DNA from 4 places in the Pseudomonas sp. SDO5532_S415 genome. Region 4 is predicted to be linked to each of the others. Evidence: predicted binding sites of a transcription regulator. Region 4 holds the regulator's gene; each other region holds the start of a gene.
The links. Region 4 encodes sigma-54, which starts transcription at its own class of promoters, with help from an activator protein. Its sites were predicted from a motif close to ANTGGCATNNANNTTGCTNT; they were not measured.

Region 1 (4,436 bases), on a different contig from region 4:
CACAGGTTTTGTGTGAGTGCTCTTTATTCCTGGATCACATCGGCACCCTTGGGGATGTCGAACTTGAATTTGGACGCCGGGATCGGCTCGTTGGCCTTCACGCCGGTGAACAGGATATTGGTGCGCTGGCCGACGCTGTCGATCAGTTGCATATCATTGACCAGGCCGTTGCGGAACGACAGGCGCAGGCTGTCGAACAGGGTGTCCTTGGTTTTCGGCTTCAGGATGAAGTCGATCACGCCGCCGGCTTCCTTGGCGCTGATGTCGAAGCTCTGGCTGATCTTGGACACATCACCGGACAACAGCAGCGCTGGCGTCTGGGTCAGGCGCTGATCGAGGTTCTTGATGGTGACCTGCTCCAGGTCCGGGTCCCACAGGGACACCTTCTTGCCATCGGACACCATCAACTGCTCTTGCGGTGCGTCGGTGTGCCAATAAAACAGACCCGGACGCTGCAGGGACATCTGACCAGCGGTTTCCTGCAATTGGGTGCCGGTGCCGTCGAGGGTCAACTGGGAGAAACGCGCGGTCAAGGTCTGGGATTTTTCCAGCAACTGAGTCAGACGCGCCACGTCCTTGTCGTCGGCGTGGGCCGAGAGCGTGGTCAAAGCCAGTACCGGCAGCAACAGCATGCGGATAAGACGCATGGGAGTCCTCATAACATTCGTGGGAGTGCGGGTGGCGCCCGAGAGCGCCGCCCTTTCAATATCAGGTCAGTCGCGTACCGGGCCAGGGGCCAGGACTTCACGCGAACCGTTGGTGTTCATCGACGTCACGACACCGGCCATTTCCATGGCTTCGATCATGCGCGCAGCACGGTTGTAGCCGATTTTCAGCTTGCGCTGAACCGCGGAAATGGACGCGCGACGGCTTTCCAGGACGAACTGCACCGCTTCGTCGTACAGCGCGTCGGCTTCAGGGTCATCGCCATCGCCACCCCCACTGCTGCCTTCAAAGCCACTGCCGGCCTCTTCGACACCGTTGAGGATGTCGTCGTTATACTCCGGCGCGCCGCGCAGTTTCCAGGCTTCCACCACCCGGTGAACCTCGTCATCGGAGACAAAGGCACCGTGGACACGGATCGGCAGACTGGTGCCTGGCGGCATGTACAGCATGTCACCGTGACCCAGCAATTGTTCAGCGCCACCCTGGTCGATGATGGTCCGGGAGTCGATCTTGCTCGATACCTGGAACGCCATGCGGGTCGGGATGTTGGCCTTGATCAGACCGGTGATCACATCCACCGACGGCCGCTGGGTCGCGAGGATCAAGTGGATACCGGCCGCACGCGCCTTCTGGGCGATACGGGCGATCAACTCTTCAACCTTCTTGCCGACGATCATCATCATGTCGGCGAATTCGTCCACGACCACGACAATGGTCGGCAGCTTCTGCAGCAACGGCGCTTCGTCGTGGATGCTTTCACGCTTGTACAGCGGATCGCTCAACGGCTCGCCGGCGTCCTGGGCTTCCTTGACCTTGGCATTGAAGCCCGACAGGTTTCGCACGCCCATCTTCGCCATCAATTTGTAGCGCCGTTCCATCTCGGCGACGCTCCAGCGCAGGGCGTTGGCCGCGTCCTTCATGTCGGTGACCACCGGACACAGCAGGTGCGGAATGCCTTCGTAGATCGACAGTTCCAGCATTTTCGGGTCGATCATGATCAGCTTGGCGTCTTCCGGGCCGGACTTGAACAAGATCGACAGGATCATCGCGTTCACACCCACCGACTTACCGGAACCGGTAGTACCGGCCACCAGCAAGTGAGGCATTTTCGCCAGGTCGGTGATGACCGGCTTGCCGCCGATGTCATGGCCCAGGGCCAGGGTGACCGGCGACTTGAAGTTGTCGTACTCAGGGGTCGACAGGACTTCGGAAAAGCGCACGATCTGCCGGTCTTCGTTGGGAATCTCGATACCGACGGTGGTCTTGCCCGGAATCACTTCCACAACCCGCACGCTGGTCACGGCCAAGGAACGCGCCAGGTCCTTGGCGAGGTTGGCGATGCGGCTGACCTTGACCCCGGCCGCCGGCTGGATTTCGTAACGGGTAATTACCGGGCCCGGATGGATCGAATCGACGGTGACTTCGACGCCGAACTCCTTGAGCTTGATTTCCAGCAGGTGGCCGACCGCCGCCAGGGATTCCGGTGAGTAATTGAGTTGTTTCTTTTCCGCGGGATCGAGAATCGAGATCGGCGGCAAGGTGCCTTCCACGGCGCTGTCGACGAACAGCGGCGCCTGTTTCTCCTTTTCCACGCGTTTGCTCGGCGCTGGGGGTTTGACCGGGGCCGGGGCAATCACCGGCGGCACCTGCTTCTCGCGCTCGGACATGTGCTTGCTCAGGGCCTGCTCGCGCTCGATCAGGCGTTCCTTGACCTTGGCCTGCTCGCGCTTGTCCGTCACGGTCGGCGCGACCACGTCGTGCACGCGATCATCGACTTCACGCAATTGCGCGACCAGCTGTTTGCGCTCGGTCCGGGCCGCCCACCAGCGATTGGCCGCGCCCTGGAACAACTCGAACAGGTCGAGGGTGATCTTGCCGGTGACGTCCATCACCTTGAACCACGACAGGTCGGTGAACACGGTCAGGCCGAACAGGAACAGGGCGATGAACAGCAGCGTGCTGCCCTGGATGTTCAGCGCGTTTTTCGCCAGATCGCCCAGGCTTTCGCCCAGCGCGCCGCCAGCGCCGGCCGGCAGACCGGTCGCGGCATGGAAATGGATATGCGCCAGCGCCGCGCCGGACAGCACCAGGAACACCAGGCCGATCAGGCGCCAGGAAAACAGCCAGCCGCTCCACTGCCACGGCTCATGGCGCTGACGGAAGATCTGATAAGCCTTGATCGCCAGCAGCAACGGGAAGATATAGGCGAAGTAACCGAGCACCATGAACAGGATATCGGCGCTGTAGGAGCCGGCGGGTCCGCCGAAGTTCTGCACGTCATCGATCTTGCTGTTATGGCTCCAGCCCGGATCGTCCTTGCCATAAGTCAGCAAGGCCATCATCAGGAACAGGCACAACGCACCGATGGCGATCAATGCACCTTCCTTGAGCCGGTAGTGCAATTGCTGGCGCCAGAGCGGAACGACTGTTTTGGGTGCTTCGGTGGATTTCTTCAAAACGCTTCTTTTCCTGCGCCATCGGCGCGTCCATCTGGTGAATGTCTAAAAAACAGCCCAAAAAACTGCCCAATCCAGGCAGGTAAAAAAGTTAACAGGCGCAACCGGGTCTACTTTTAACACTGTGCCCCGGTTTTTATAAACACGAGGTGCACGCTTATTCTGTTACAACCACAGTTACAAACGCTGTTACAACCAGGCATTGTACGGGTTTGTTCGTCCGATGCCATGCTTGAAACACTTGTATGCAGCATAGTCAAAAACACATTACATGCGACTCAATTGGAGCATGCATTCTCTTTTGTGACAAAGGCTTATGAGGTGTTTTTATGAGCGAAGCGCAACATCACCGCCTGATCATCCTGGGTTCCGGCCCCGCCGGTTACAGCGCAGCCGTGTATGCCGCCCGCGCCAACCTCAAACCCGTTGTCATTACCGGCATACAGGCAGGTGGCCAGCTCACCACCACCGTCGAAGTCGATAACTGGCCAGGTGATGTCGAAGGACTCACCGGCCCGGTCCTGATGGAGCGCATGCAAAAACACGCCGAGCGCTTCGATACACAGATCGTTTACGACCACATCCATACGGCCAAGTTGCAACAGCGCCCGTTCGAATTGACCGGCGACAGCGGTACTTATACGTGCGACGCACTGATCATTGCCACCGGCGCCTCGGCGCAATATCTGGGGCTGCCATCGGAAGAAACATTTGCCGGCAAGGGAGTTTCGGCCTGCGCGACCTGTGACGGTTTCTTTTACCGCAATCAAGTGGTTGCGGTGGTCGGCGGCGGCAACACGGCGGTTGAAGAAGCGCTGTACCTGTCGAACATCGCCAAAGAGGTCCATCTGATTCACCGTCGCGACAAGCTGCGGTCGGAGAAAATCCTCCAGGACAAACTCTTCGAGAAGGCCGCCAACGGCAATATCCGCCTGCACTGGAACCAGAATCTGGACGAAGTGCTGGGCGATGCCAGCGGCGTGACCGGCGCCCGCCTGCGCGACAGTCATACCGGCGAAACCGCTGAACTGGCACTGTCCGGCGTGTTCATCGCCATCGGCCACAAACCCAATACCGACCTGTTCGTCGGCCAGCTGGAAATGCGCGATGGCTATTTGCTGGTCAAGGGCGGCAGCGAGGGCGATGCCACTGCAACTGCCATTGCAGGCGTGTTCGCTGCCGGCGACGTGGCCGATCACGTTTATCGCCAGGCGGTCACCTCCGCCGGGGCCGGCTGCATGGCGGCCCTCGATGCGGAAAAATACCTCGACGACATTCCTGCCGTTTGACGGCACACTGAGTGACGGGCCAAAT
Region 2 (4,436 bases), on a different contig from region 4:
TTCCCACAAGGGATCATGGTGTCAGCATTTACTGTTGTTGCACCGAGATCACCGGCGCAGGGGTGGGCGACACGAACACCTTGGCATGCATCTGCTCACACCCGCCGCCGCGACGCATGCCTCGCACCGGGCAGGCGTCCAGATAGTCCAGGCCCACTGCCAGTTTCAAATGGCGCTCGGGTCGGGCCAGTTCGTTGGTCACGTCGAAGCTGTACCAGGCGTCATCCAGCCAGGCTTCGGCCCAGGCGTGACTGGCCAGGTGTTCACAATCCTCGCTGTACAAATAACCCGACACATACCGCGCCGGAATACCCAGGCTGCGGGTGCAGGCGAGAAAGGCATGGGTGTGGTCCTGGCACACGCCCGAACGCCCGGCGAAGGCCTTGGCGGCGCTGGTGTCCACTTCGGTGGCACCCGGCGTATAGGTCATGTGCTGGTTCAGGCCGTGCATCAGGTCAATCAGCGCAGTGCGATCGCGGCGTTGCTTGCACGCTTTCTCGGCAAATGCGCGCAATGCCGCGTCAGCTTCAGTCAGGCGGGTGAAACGCAGGAACGGCAACGCCGACTGGCTCTCGTGCTCGGCTTCGCGCAGCTCGTCGATGTCGACCTGGCCACGGGCGCCGATGATGATCGCCTCGTGAGGCTCGTCCATGGTCAGCACATGCAGGATATTGCCAAACGGGTCGAGTTGCGCGCGCACCGGGCGCGGCAGGTCGAGCTGCCAGCTGAGCACGTGTTGGCGCTCACTGTCGTGGGGAGTCAGTCGCAGATACTGGATGCTCGCCCGCACCTGATCTTCATAGTGATAGGTGGTCTCGTGGCTAATGGAAAGTCTCATGCAGCCTCCAGGTAGGAACTGTGAATCGCGTTGCCCAACTGGCGCACCAGCGGGATGAACTCGGTCAACCAGGCGTGCAGGCCTTCGTCGAGGATTTCGGTGATGCCGGTGTAGCGCAGGCGCGCGTCCATTTCCGCGGCCAGGCGTTGCGCCGGGCGGCCATTGGCCCCCGGCAACTGGGCAAGGATCTGGTCGATTTCTTCGGTGCAGGCACGCAACGAGCGCGGCACGTCGGCCCGCAACAACAGCAACTCGGCCACATGCCGGGCGCCGGGAGCGTCACGGTAGATTTCGGTATAGGCCTCGAACGATGACAGTGCCCGCAGCAAGGCACTCCACTGGTAATACGCGTGGGCCGTGCCGTCGCTGACCGCTTCGGCCTGATCGCCGGCCATTTCGTAACGGGCATCGAGCAGGCGCAAGGTGTTGTCGGCGCGTTCGATGAACGTCCCCAGGCGAATGAAACGGAACGCATCGTTGCGCATGATGGTGCCGTAGGACGCGCCCCGGAACAGGTGGGAACGTTCCTTGATCCACTCGCAGAAACGACTCATGCCGTAGCGACTCAGGCCCTGTTCGGCAATTCCGCGAATTTCCAGCCAGGTCGCATTGATGTTTTCCCACATGTCGGCGGTGATTCGCCCACGCACCGCATGGGCACTGGCACGCGCCGCACCCAGGCAGCTGTAGATGCTCGCCGGATTCGCCGCATCCAGCGCGAAAAAGTGCAGCAGCCGTTCGGCATGCAGCTCGCCGTGGCGTTCGAGGTAATCGTCCAGGGTGCCGGTAATCAACAGCGGCATGGCCAGTTCGTGCAGGCCGTTGCCACGACCATCCTGTGGCATCAGTGACAGCGAATAACTGATGTCGAGCATCCGTGCGAGGTTTTCCGCCCGCTCCAGGTAACGCGACATCCAATACAGATCCGAGGCAGTTCTACTTAACATGACAGGCTTCCTTCAATCCTCGACCACCCAGGTGTCCTTGGTTCCGCCACCCTGGGAGGAATTCACCACCAGGGAGCCTTCGCGCAGGGCGACACGGGTCAGGCCGCCGGGCACGACCCGGGTTTCTCGGCCAGACAACACAAACGGACGCAAGTCGATATGGCGCGGCGCGATGCCGTTTTCGACAAAGGTCGGACAGGTCGACAGCGACAGTGTCGGTTGCGCGATGTAGGCATGGGGCTTGGCGATGATTCGCGCGCGGAAGGCTTCAATTTCCGCGGCTGTTGCCGCCGGCCCCACCAGCATCCCGTAACCGCCGGAGCCCTGGGTTTCCTTGACCACCAGTTCCGGCAGATTGGCCAGCACATGGGACAGCTCGGACGGATTACGACACTGCCAGGTCGGCACGTTCTTCAGGATCGGCTCTTCGTCCAGATAAAACCGGATCATGTCCGTGACGAACGGGTACACCGACTTGTCGTCCGCCACCCCCGTGCCGATGGCATTGGCCAGCACCACATTGCCGGACCGGTAGGACGACAGCAGCCCCGGCACGCCGAGCATTGATTCCGGATTGAAAGCCAGGGGATCGAGGAACGCATCGTCGAGGCGGCGATAAATCACATCAACGGCTTTCGGCCCATCGGTGGTGCGCATGAAGACCTTGTCGTCCCGCACGAACAGGTCCGCGCCTTCCACCAGCTCCACGCCCATCTCCCGGGCCAGGAACGCATGTTCGAAGAACGCACTGTTGAAGCGCCCCGGCGTCAGCACTACAACGCTCGGGTTGTCGATCGGGCTGGAGCTTTTCAGCGTATCGAGCAACAGGTTCGGATAGTGATCGATGGGTGCGATGCGTTGCGCCGCGAACAGCTCGGGGAAAAGACGCATCATCATCTTGCGGTCTTCGAGCATGTAGCTTACACCGCTGGGCGTGCGCAGATTGTCTTCGAGCACGTAGTACGTGCCGTCGCCGTCGCGCACCAGATCGACACCGGAAATATGCGAATAGATATCGCGGTGCAGATCCAGCCCCTGCATCGCCAACTGGTACTGCTCGTTGGCCAGCACTTGCTCGGCCGGAATGATGCCGGCCTTGATGATCCGCTGCTCGTGGTAGAGGTCGGCGAGGAACATGTTCAACGCCTTGACTCGCTGAATGCAGCCCCGCTCGACCACCCGCCATTCACTGGCGGGGATGCTGCGGGGAATGGTGTCGAAGGGAATCAGGCGCTCTGTCCCCTGCTCATCACCGTAGAGCGTGAACGTAATCCCGGCGCGATGAAATAACAGATCGGCCTCGCGTCGCCGTTGTGCCAGAAGCTCGTCAGGCGTTTCGGCCAGCCAACGGGCAAACTCCCGATAATGCGGGCGGACCTGGCCGCCGGCATCGTACATCTCATCAAAATAGGTGCGGATCATGCCGTACTCCTTGTCACCCGGACGTACGGACCTCTGCAAGGCCCGCGCCATCGGCATAAACGCTTTGATATCAATCAGTTGGATATTCAATACACAGACACCGCACCAATCCTGTGCGGTAACTGCCCCCACCTGATCGCCCCCGCTTCATTGCAAGGCAATGTTGTTGCCTATCACCAGCATAGCCAGAGTTGATTTCACTGCCCGGTTAACGCTGTGGATAATCCGTGCATCCGCTGAAAAAACTTCACCAGCACCTGTTCAGTGAAGTCCTCAGCCTCACTTATTCGGTTGCTCCGGCAACCCGGTCCGGCATGCTCCGACCGGTTTCTCTCCTTACCGGTCTTCCCTTTTAGCCACCCGCTCAGGTGGCTTTTTTTTGTTTTGTTGAAATGCGATTTTTTATTCTGCACAAACGAAAACGGCCAACCCGAAGGTCAGCCGTCATTGCTGGTTGCTGCTATTCATAATGTTATGCGAGTCGCCCTCGTACCTCCTGCTTGACCCCCCAGCCCTCAATGATGCCGCCCAATGGCTCGACCACCGCTTCGAAACCCTGCTCGAAGTCGCCGATGTCATCATAGGTGGCGTACATGACCTTGCTTAACTCCAGCGCCCAGGCACCGTCGTCGCGCACACTGATTTGCGCATTCAGGGATTCCCCACGATGAAAATGACCTGCCGCCCTGCGTGCCCGCTCCTCATCCGGGAAAATGGCGTAGAACTCGATGGGATGGAATCGTGAAAAGTCGAAACCGCCTTCTTTCATGCGGCGCAGCACGCTGCTGCTGATGTCTTCTTGATAGGCTGTGCTCATGAAACGTCCTCCTCAAACCGATGGATAGACTTTCCGTACTCCCTTCGCGCGTAACCATGGCTACGGGCGTTTCGGCAACCGATGTGCCGACGGGAAACAAGCATGTAGCTGACAAGACCAGACCTTAGCGATCCATTCGCTGATCTCGATTGCAGAGTAGCCTCAGGATAGAGCCGCTGCCAAGGCCTGGTTGAGAATGTGACAGGAGATGTTCAGATTGGCGTGATACGGAGGATTTGTATGCTGTTCTGGATTTTGAGGTTTTTGACGCTCGCGTCAGGGGTTCGCCCTTCCAGATCGTTCAAATCCAGCTTGGCGGCGACAGGGAGGAGTCGTTCCTTGATGAGTTTGGCGGCCTGCTCGTGACTCGGGCACTCCTCGCACTCGAAGACCTCGTCGATCGTTTCACCAT
Region 3 (4,436 bases), on a different contig from region 4:
CCGCGAAGATGCGCGAGGGCGTGATCCAGTTCTGGAGTTCCAGCGAAGTGCTGTTGCGTGAGTTGGGCCAGGAACGCGCCAGCAGCATCAAGGATTATCTGGTCGACAAGGGTCAACTGGCCGATGACCGCGTGTACTTCATCGATGCCCAATTAGGCGAAGCGGAAAAGGACGGCAAGGTCGTTACGCCCATGCATCTGGACGCCGAATGATGGGCAAGCGGCTACTGCTCGCATTGACGTTGGCGTTGACGGCGAACCAGGCCTTGGCGGCGGATACTTTGCGCTGCGGCAGCCAATTGATCAGTGTCGGCGACCGGTCGAGCGAGGTACTGCACAAATGTGGCGAACCCGTCAGCCGCGATCTGCTGGGTTACAAGCGCAGCGCCGATCGACGGGAAGAGTTTCAGGTCGAGGAATGGACTTACGGGCCGAACGGCGGGATGTATCAGTACTTGCGGTTCGAGGGGAATCGGTTGGTGCAGATCACCAGCAAACGCGGTAACTGAAAACACCATAAAACACTGTGGGAGCGAGCCTGCTCGCGAAAAGGGACTGACATTCAACACATATGTTGGCTGACAGACCGCTTTCGCGAGCAGGCTCGCTCCCACAGTTGTTTTGCATACCCCCGCAATAGAACAGGCCCCGACACGAATGCCGGGGCCTGTAATGGCCACATCCTTATGGCCGTTCGCATGAACTCCTCAAGATGCGACAGACGTATATCTCGGCCCGCCTGCCGCGCCTTCTCCCAGTCCAGGCGAGAAGCCTTGCCCTTACTCGGCTTTCAGGCCGTCAGCGGAAACCGCCTTGACGCCTTTGATGTTCTTGGCGATTTTCACCGCAACGTCTTTCTGGCTATCCGTGACTGCGGTAGTGGAAGACAGGGACACAACGCCTTTGTTGGTTTCCACTTTGATATCGGTACCCGGAATGCCTTTTTCGGTAACCAGGTCTGCTTTGACTTTGGTAGTGATCCAGGTATCGGAAACATCCTCTTTCGCTTCAGTGACTTCACCGGCGGCCAGCATCATGGGTGCCTGAGTCGCCTGAGTGGACTGTGCAAATGCTGCGTTAGCCATGGTCAGGGTCAGCGCGGTTGCAGTAGCGGCAGCGATAGCGAACTTCTTCATACGAGTAACTCCTGTTTTTCTGGAAAGTCTGCTGGATGTCTTTTCAGCAGGGTTACCAGAGATATTGCGAACGCTGTGCCAACCTTGAGACACACAACAATTCTTTATAAATCAAGTAGTTAGCAACCAGTTCTTTTTTCGGAATCATGCAATTTGCATGACCCGGCCATTCTCTACATGCAAGTTGCGGGTTTTTGATAAGGCCTAAGGCCATGAATTGTCGGGAGTTTTCCTCAGCACTCGGAACTTACAGGCGGCGAACAAAAAATACCCCGCGCGAGGCGGGGTACCAGGCAACCGGATGAGGAATCAGACCTTAGGGGCAATGCCTTCGCAGCCTTTAGGCGCGAACTCCTGGTCGACGGTAGTGGCGCATGTCCAGCCCGTCACCGCACGCGTCAAGGTAATGGTTTTGTTCAGCACCGGACCGGGTGCATTCAGGATTGTGCAACCAATTGTGCCCGTTCCATCAGCGGCGTTACCCGACGCTGTCGTTGTGCAGTTGGAGGTTGTCGCGGTACCGCCGACTTTCGTCAGATCAGGATCGGTTCCTTGATTCATCAGATCCTCAAACGGAACCTTCAACGCCGAAATTTCCGCCAGCCCCGCCGTCACCTTCGCCCGCGCCTGGTACTTGGAATAAGCCGGGATCGCAAACGTCGCCAGAATCCCGATGATCGCCACCACGATCAGCAGCTCGATCAGGGTAAAACCTTTTTGAATGTTCATTGACAGCCTCCGTGCATGAGTCGAAATCTCATGATCTGAATCTGTCGCAGCACAGCCCATGCCAAGCGCCGCATGCCCTGTTGGCGGGACGCAAGACCGCCACAACCCCTCCTCCAACCCCCAGCATCCGCACTATCTGACACTTTTTGTCACCTCACCGGCGCTGGTTTGGTTCCATCGCTTGACTAGGCTATAAGTCATTCAACTGTCTTGGTCCGGTCGTCCAACGAATGACATCGCCCTCAGCGGCCTGGCCAAGCAATGGGTCCTGGCCGGGCTGCTCACTGGCACAAGCGCGCAACAGGCATCTCAACAAGCCCGAGGAACGCATCGGCACATTCACGATCTATGAGCCGGTCGGCTGCGAACATTGCAACGACCGGCGCACCGCAGGCTTGCTCAAAGCCATGCAAGGCATCACCAGCCTTGAAGAAATCAACCAGGTCACCAAGGACTGAACATGGCGGTCAAAGCAGCAAAAATCAGTGTGTACGCCTGGGAAGGCACTGACCGTAAAGGCACGAAGGTCACCGGCGAGTTGAGCGGTCAAAATCCGGCGTTGATCAAGGCGCAGTTACGCAAGCAAGGCATCAACCCCGGCAAGGTGCGCAAGAAAACCACTTCGCTGTTCAACCTGGGCAAGCGTATCAAGGCCCTGGACATTGCCCTGTTCACGCGCCAGATGGCGACCATGATGAAAGCCGGCGTGCCGTTGTTGCAGTCGTTCGACATCATCGCCGAAGGCTTCGATAACCCGGCCATGCGCACCCTGGTGGATGAGTTGAAACAGGAAGTCGCGGCAGGCAACAGCTTCGCCGCCGCCCTGCGTAAAAAGCCCCGGTATTTCGATGAGCTGTACTGCAATCTGGTGGATGCCGGGGAGCAGGCCGGCGCCCTGGATACCCTGCTGGAGCGGGTGGCGACCTACAAGGAAAAGAGCGAAAGCCTCAAGGCCAAGATCAGGAAAGCCATGACCTACCCGCTGGTGGTCGTGTTCGTCGCAATCATCGTGACCGGGATTCTGCTGGTCAATGTGGTGCCGCAGTTCCAGTCGGTGTTCGAAGGGTTTGGTGCCCAATTGCCCGCGTTCACCGTGATGGTCATTGGCCTGTCGCGGTTCATGCAGGACGGGTGGTGGATGATGCTAGGCGGGCTGATCGTGGCAATCTTCGCGTTTCGCCACGCCTTCAAGACCTCGCAAGGCTTTCGCGATCGAACAGATGCCTGGCTGCTGAAGGTGCCGCTGGTGGGGACCTTGATGTACAAGTCCGCCGTGGCCCGTTTCGCCCGCACCCTGTCGACCACCTTCGCCGCCGGCGTCCCCTTGGTGGAAGCCCTTGAGTCGGTGGCCGGCGCCACTGGCAATATCGTGTTCAAGCGTGCGGTGCTGCGCATCAGGCAAGACATTTCGATGGGCATGCAGTTGAATTTTTCCATGCGCACTTCCGGTGTTTTTCCAAACATGGCCATTCAGATGACCGCCATTGGCGAAGAGTCCGGCGCGCTGGACGACATGCTGGACAAGGTCGCGGGCTTTTACGAGGACGAGGTGGACAATATGGTCGATAACCTCACCAGCCTGATGGAACCGTTCATCATGGTGGTATTGGGTGTTATCGTCGGCGGACTGGTGGTCGCGATGTACCTGCCCATCTTCCAACTCGGCGCAGCGATCTGACATGCCCTTGAACGAAATCCTGACCCACTTCCCGCTAGCCTTCGTCGTGATCGCCGGTCTGGTGGGGTTGCTGGTCGGCAGTTTTCTCAACGTGGTGATCTGGCGCCTGCCAAAAATGCTCGAGCGCGAATGGCGCGAGCAAGCCCACGAGATCCTCGGCCTGCCCGGCGAAACACCACTGCCCACCTACAATCTGCTGCTGCCCCACTCTCAGTGCCCATCTTGTGGCCACCGGATACGTGCCTGGGAAAACATCCCGCTGCTCAGTTACGTGTTTCTGCGGGGGCGCTGCTCAGCCTGTGCGACACCGATCAGCAAACGCTATCCGCTGACCGAACTGGCCTGTGGTCTGTTGTCGGGGTTCATTGCCTGGCACTTCGGTTTCGGCTGGCAAGCGTGCATGGCGCTGCTGTTGACCTGGGGCCTGCTGGCCATGAGCCTGATCGACGCCGAACATCAATTGCTGCCGGATGTATTGGTGTTGCCGTTGATGTGGCTGGGACTGATCGTCAACAGTCTCGGTTTGTTCGTACCGCTGCATGACGCGTTGTGGGGTGCCATTGCCGGCTACCTGGCGCTGTGGTCGGTGTTCTGGCTGTTCAAGTTGCTCACCGGCAAGGACGGCATGGGCCATGGCGACTTCAAGCTGCTGGCGATGTTTGGCGCCTGGGGCGGTTGGCAGATTCTGCCGCTGACCATCCTGCTGTCTTCCCTGGTGGGGGCCGTTATCGGCGTGATCTACCTGCGCCTGCGCCAGGCAAAAACCTCGACACCGATCCCCTTCGGCCCTTATCTGGCGATTGCCGGCTGGATTGCCTTGCTCTGGGGTGGTCAAATAACCGACCTCTATTGGCAGTTTGTCGGTTTGAAATGAATACCCCTGTGGAAAAACCC
Region 4 (4,436 bases):
ATTCCTTGAATTGACCGGCAACCCCAACGAATTTTGCAGACGCCCGGGCATGCAAACCCAGTTTATTGATGATTTCGATTTCCAGAGCAGGCATCGCGATGTAAATCCTTTAGCTGAGGTCGCGGTGGCGGACCTGGACGTTCTTCAGGGATTGCTGCAGGGTCTTGCCCAGACGTTCGGTCAGGTAGACAGAGCGGTGATGCCCGCCGGTGCAACCGATGGCGATGGTGACGTACGCGCGGTTGCTGGCAGCAAAGCGGGGTAACCATTTGAGCAGATAGGTGGAGATGTCCTGGAACATCTCTTCGACATCCGGCTGCGCCGCCAGGTACTCGGCAACCGGCTGATCGAGTCCGGACTGCGCGCGTAACTCCGGTTTCCAGTAAGGATTGGGCAAGCAGCGCACATCGAACACCAGGTCGGCGTCGACCGGCATGCCGCGCTTGAAGCCGAAAGACTCCACCAGAAACGCTGTACCGGGCTCCGGCTGGTTCAGCAGGCGCAGCTTGATGGTATCGCGCAGCTGATACAGGTTCAGGTTGGTGGTATTGACCTTGAGATCGGCCAGGTCGGCAATGGGGCCGAGCAGGCTCGTTTCGTCGGTGATCGCTTCGGCCAGCGAGCGATTGGCACTGCTCAGCGGGTGGCGACGACGGGTTTCCGAAAAGCGTTTGAGCAGGGTTTCTTCGTCGGCATCCAGATACAGCACATCGCACTGGATGTGACGGCTGCGTACTTCTTCCAGCAACTCGGGAAACCGCGATAGATGGCTTGGCAGGTTGCGCGCATCGATGGATACGGCAACCAGCGGCTGTGACAGCTCGGTGTGAATCAACGCACGTTCGGCCAGTTCCGGCAGCAACCCGGCAGGCAGGTTGTCGATGCAGTAGTAGCCGTTGTCCTCGAGCACATCGAGGGCGGTACTTTTACCTGAGCCGGAGCGGCCGCTGACGATGATCAAGCGCATGATTACTGCCCGTTTTGCTCGTCCAGGACAACCTGATACAAGGCTTGATTGCTCGGGGCGCTGCGCAGTTTGTCGCGCACGTCCTTGCGGTCGAGCATGCTGGCAATCTGGCGCAACAACTCAAGGTGCGCATCGGTGGCGGCTTCCGGGACCAGTAGCACAAACAGCAGGTCAACCGGGGCGCCGTCGATGGCGTCGAAATCTATAGGGGCGTCAAGGTGCATCAAGGCACTGATGGGCGCGTTGCAACCCTTGAGGCGGCAATGAGGAATGGCGATGCCGTTGCCAAAACCGGTCGAGCCGAGTTTTTCGCGGGCGATCAAAGCCTCGAAGACATCTTGCATCTCCAGATCCGGCACTTCGCGATGGATAAGGTTGGCAATTTGCTCGAGGGCTTTCTTTTTGCTGCCGCCCGGCACGTTCACCAGGGAACGGCCGGGGGTCAGGATGCTTTCAAGTCGGATCATGGGTTGGGAGTGTTAACGACCGGTAGCGCCCTGGAGGAGGCTCTGGGTCTTTTCCTTATGCTTTTTGAGTTGTTTATCCAGCTTGTCGGTCAAGGCGTCGATCGCCGCGTACATATCGGTATGTTCCGCGTTGGCGACCACTTCATTGCCGGGAATATGCAGCGTGGCTTCGATTTTCTGCTTCAGCTTTTCGACCGTCATCGTGACCTGCACGTTGGTGATCTTGTCGAAATGTCGCTCCAATCGTTCGAGTTTTTCGCCGATGTAGGTGCGAAGAGGTTCGGTCACTTCCAGTTGGTGTCCACTGATGTTGACTTGCATACAGCTTCTCCTTCGTTGCCAGTGCATAAAGCGGCAGATCAGATGATCTGCCACTGGAACGCTGTGGCGTGGCTCTACATCAACCGCTTGCGTTCGCTCGAAGGCGCGATCCCGAGGGATTCGCGGTACTTGGCGACGGTGCGGCGAGCCACCTGAATGCCTTGTGCCTCCAGTAAACCAGCGATCTTGCTGTCACTCAACGGCTTTTTCTGATTTTCCGCGGCAACCAGTTTTTTGATGATCGCGCGGATCGCCGTGGACGAGCATTCGCCGCCTTCGGAGGTGCTGACGTGACTGGAGAAAAAGTATTTCAATTCATAGATGCCCCGGGGGGTATGCATGAATTTCTGCGTGGTCACCCGTGAGATCGTCGACTCGTGCATGCCGACCGCTTCAGCGATGTCATGCAGGACCAACGGCTTCATCGCCTCGTCGCCATACTCCAGGAAGCCGCGCTGATGCTCGACGATCTGGGTGGCTACTTTCATCAGGGTTTCGTTGCGGCTTTGCAGGCTCTTGATGAACCAGCGGGCTTCCTGCAGCTGATTGCGCATGAAGGTGTTGTCGGCACTGGTATCGGCGCGGCGCACGAAGCCGGCGTACTGGGCATTGACCCGCAGCCGTGGCACCGACTCCTGGTTGAGCTCTACCAGCCAGCGCTCGTTGTCCTTGCGCACGATCACGTCCGGGACCACATATTCGGCTTCGGTGGACTCGATCTGCGAGCCAGGGCGCGGATTGAGGCTCTGGACCAGTTCGATGACCTGGCGCAGTTCGTCTTCCTTGAGTTTCATGCGGCGCATCAGCTGGCTGTAGTCACGGCTGCCGAGCAAGTCGATGTAATCGGTGACCAGGCGTTTGGCCTCGGCCAGCCAGGGTGTTTTGGCAGGCAGCTGGCGCAATTGCAGCAGCAGGCATTCACCCAGGTTACGGGCGCCGATGCCGGCGGGTTCGAATTGCTGGATGCGGTGCAGGACGGCTTCGATTTCGTCCAGTTCGATGTCCAGTTCCGGATCGAAGGCTTCGAGGATTTCCTCGAGCGTTTCGTCCAGATAGCCCTGATTGTTGATGCAGTCGATCAGGGTCACGGCAATCAGCCGGTCGGTGTCGGACATCGGGGCCAGGTTCAATTGCCAGAGCAGGTGGCTTTGCAGGCTTTCGCCGGCTGATGTGCGGGTGGTGAAGTCCCACTCGTCGTCATCGTTGCTGGGAAGGCTGCTGGCGCTGGTCTGGTAGACGTCTTCCCATGCCGTATCGACGGGAAGCTCGTTGGGAATGCGTTCGTTCCAGTCACCTTCGTCGAGGTTATCAACCGTCGGCGCGCTTTCCTGGTAGGACGGTTCCTGGATGTCGGTGTTGGGCTTCTGTTCGGCGTTGTCGGCCAAGGGGTCGGTGTTGTCGAAGTCGTCGCCTTCTTCCTGGCGCTCGAGCATCGGATTGGACTCCAGGGCCTCCTGGATTTCCTGCTGCAGGTCCAGGGTCGACAATTGGAGCAGGCGGATGGCCTGTTGCAGCTGCGGTGTCATCGTCAGCTGCTGGCCCATTCTCAAGACTAGCGATGGTTTCATGGCAGGGGCTTAACACCTTATTCGCCGGCGCACATGCGCCATCCACTACAGGGGCGCCGGAGCGCCAAACATAAGCAAATTATATGCCCGAAGTTGCGGTGTTTGCCTAGAGCGCTGTAACAATAAAAAAGTATTGATTTTTATCGAGACAAGCGCTCGGTCGACTAGCCAGCACTTCAGTGCTTACAGGCGGAACTCATGGCCCAGGTACACTTCCTTGACCAGGTCGTTGGCCAGGATGGTGTCGGAGTCGCCTTCGGCGATCAGTTGGCCATCGTTGACGATGTAGGCTGTTTCGCAGATATCCAGGGTTTCACGGACGTTGTGGTCAGTGATCAGTACGCCAATGCCCTTGGCCTTGAGGTGGTGGATGATCTGTTTGATGTCGCCCACCGAAATCGGGTCCACGCCGGCGAAGGGTTCGTCGAGCAGGATGAATTTCGGGTTGGTGGCCAGTGCGCGGGCGATTTCCACGCGGCGGCGTTCGCCACCGGACAGGCTCATGCCGAGGTTGTCGCGGATGTGGCTGATGTGGAACTCCTGCAGCAGGCTTTCCAGCTCCTGGCGACGATCGGCCTTGTCGAGTTCCTTGCGGGTCTCGAGGATGGCCATGATGTTGTCGGCCACCGACAGTTTGCGGAAGATCGACGCTTCTTGCGGCAGATAACCGATACCGGCCTTCGCACGACCGTGCATTGGCTGGTGGCTGACGTCCAGGTCGTCGATCAGGACGCGGCCCTGATCGGCCCGTACCAGGCCAACGATCATGTAGAAGCAGGTGGTCTTGCCGGCGCCGTTGGGGCCAAGCAGGCCGACGATCTGACCGCTGTCGATGGACAGGCTGACGTCACGCACGACCTGGCGGCTCTTGTAGCTCTTGGCCAGGTGCTGAGCTTTCAGAGTTGCCATTACTGGGCCTTTTGCTCGTCGGTTTTCTTTTTCGGCTGGATCACCATGTCGATGCGTGGGCGCGCTTCGGTGACTTTGCTGCCTGTGGCGCGACCGGCGCTGGCCAGCTTTTTAACGGTGTCGTAGACGATTTTTTCGCCCTGGGTGACGTTGTTGTCCTTGTCGACGACTTTGGCGCGATCGATCAGCACGACGCGGTTTTGC

Region 1: ACW9HW_RS21990 (DNA translocase FtsK) is a predicted target of sigma-54. The motif match lies at 3,382-3,401, and genes of this name have one in related genera.
Region 2: ACW9HW_RS25590 (circularly permuted type 2 ATP-grasp protein) is a predicted target of sigma-54. The motif match lies at 3,362-3,381, and genes of this name have one in related genera.
Region 3: ACW9HW_RS12275 (pilin) is a predicted target of sigma-54. The motif match lies at 1,911-1,930, and genes of this name have one in related genera.

What each region holds. Positions count from the first base shown of each region.
Region 1 is NZ_JBSVWS010000123.1:9,423-13,858, reverse strand. It holds gene lolA (outer membrane lipoprotein chaperone LolA) at 24-647, opposite strand; gene ACW9HW_RS21990 (DNA translocase FtsK) at 714-3,122, opposite strand; gene trxB (thioredoxin-disulfide reductase) at 3,452-4,411, shown strand.
Region 2 is NZ_JBSVWS010000176.1:5,824-10,259, forward strand. It holds gene ACW9HW_RS25580 (transglutaminase family protein) at 29-838, opposite strand; gene ACW9HW_RS25585 (alpha-E domain-containing protein) at 835-1,785, opposite strand; gene ACW9HW_RS25590 (circularly permuted type 2 ATP-grasp protein) at 1,798-3,207, opposite strand; gene ACW9HW_RS25595 (ribonuclease E inhibitor RraB) at 3,680-4,024, opposite strand; gene ACW9HW_RS25600 (hypothetical protein) at 4,237-4,436, opposite strand, start outside.
Region 3 is NZ_JBSVWS010000040.1:3,965-8,400, forward strand. It holds gene ACW9HW_RS12260 (DUF748 domain-containing protein) at 1-212, shown strand, start outside; gene ACW9HW_RS12265 (DUF2845 domain-containing protein) at 212-508, shown strand; gene ACW9HW_RS12270 (BON domain-containing protein) at 779-1,135, opposite strand; gene ACW9HW_RS12275 (pilin) at 1,445-1,864, opposite strand; partial or broken gene ACW9HW_RS12280 (hypothetical protein) at 2,182-2,322, shown strand; gene ACW9HW_RS12285 (type II secretion system F family protein) at 2,325-3,542, shown strand; gene ACW9HW_RS12290 (prepilin peptidase) at 3,544-4,416, shown strand; gene coaE (dephospho-CoA kinase) at 4,413-4,436, shown strand, end outside.
Region 4 is NZ_JBSVWS010000026.1:18,905-23,340, reverse strand. It holds gene ACW9HW_RS09645 (HPr family phosphocarrier protein) at 1-94, opposite strand, end outside; gene rapZ (RNase adapter RapZ) at 110-967, opposite strand; gene ptsN (PTS IIA-like nitrogen regulatory protein PtsN) at 970-1,434, opposite strand; gene hpf (ribosome hibernation-promoting factor, HPF/YfiA family) at 1,447-1,755, opposite strand; gene ACW9HW_RS09625 (RNA polymerase factor sigma-54) at 1,830-3,323, opposite strand; gene lptB (LPS export ABC transporter ATP-binding protein) at 3,507-4,232, opposite strand; gene lptA (lipopolysaccharide transport periplasmic protein LptA) at 4,232-4,436, opposite strand, start outside.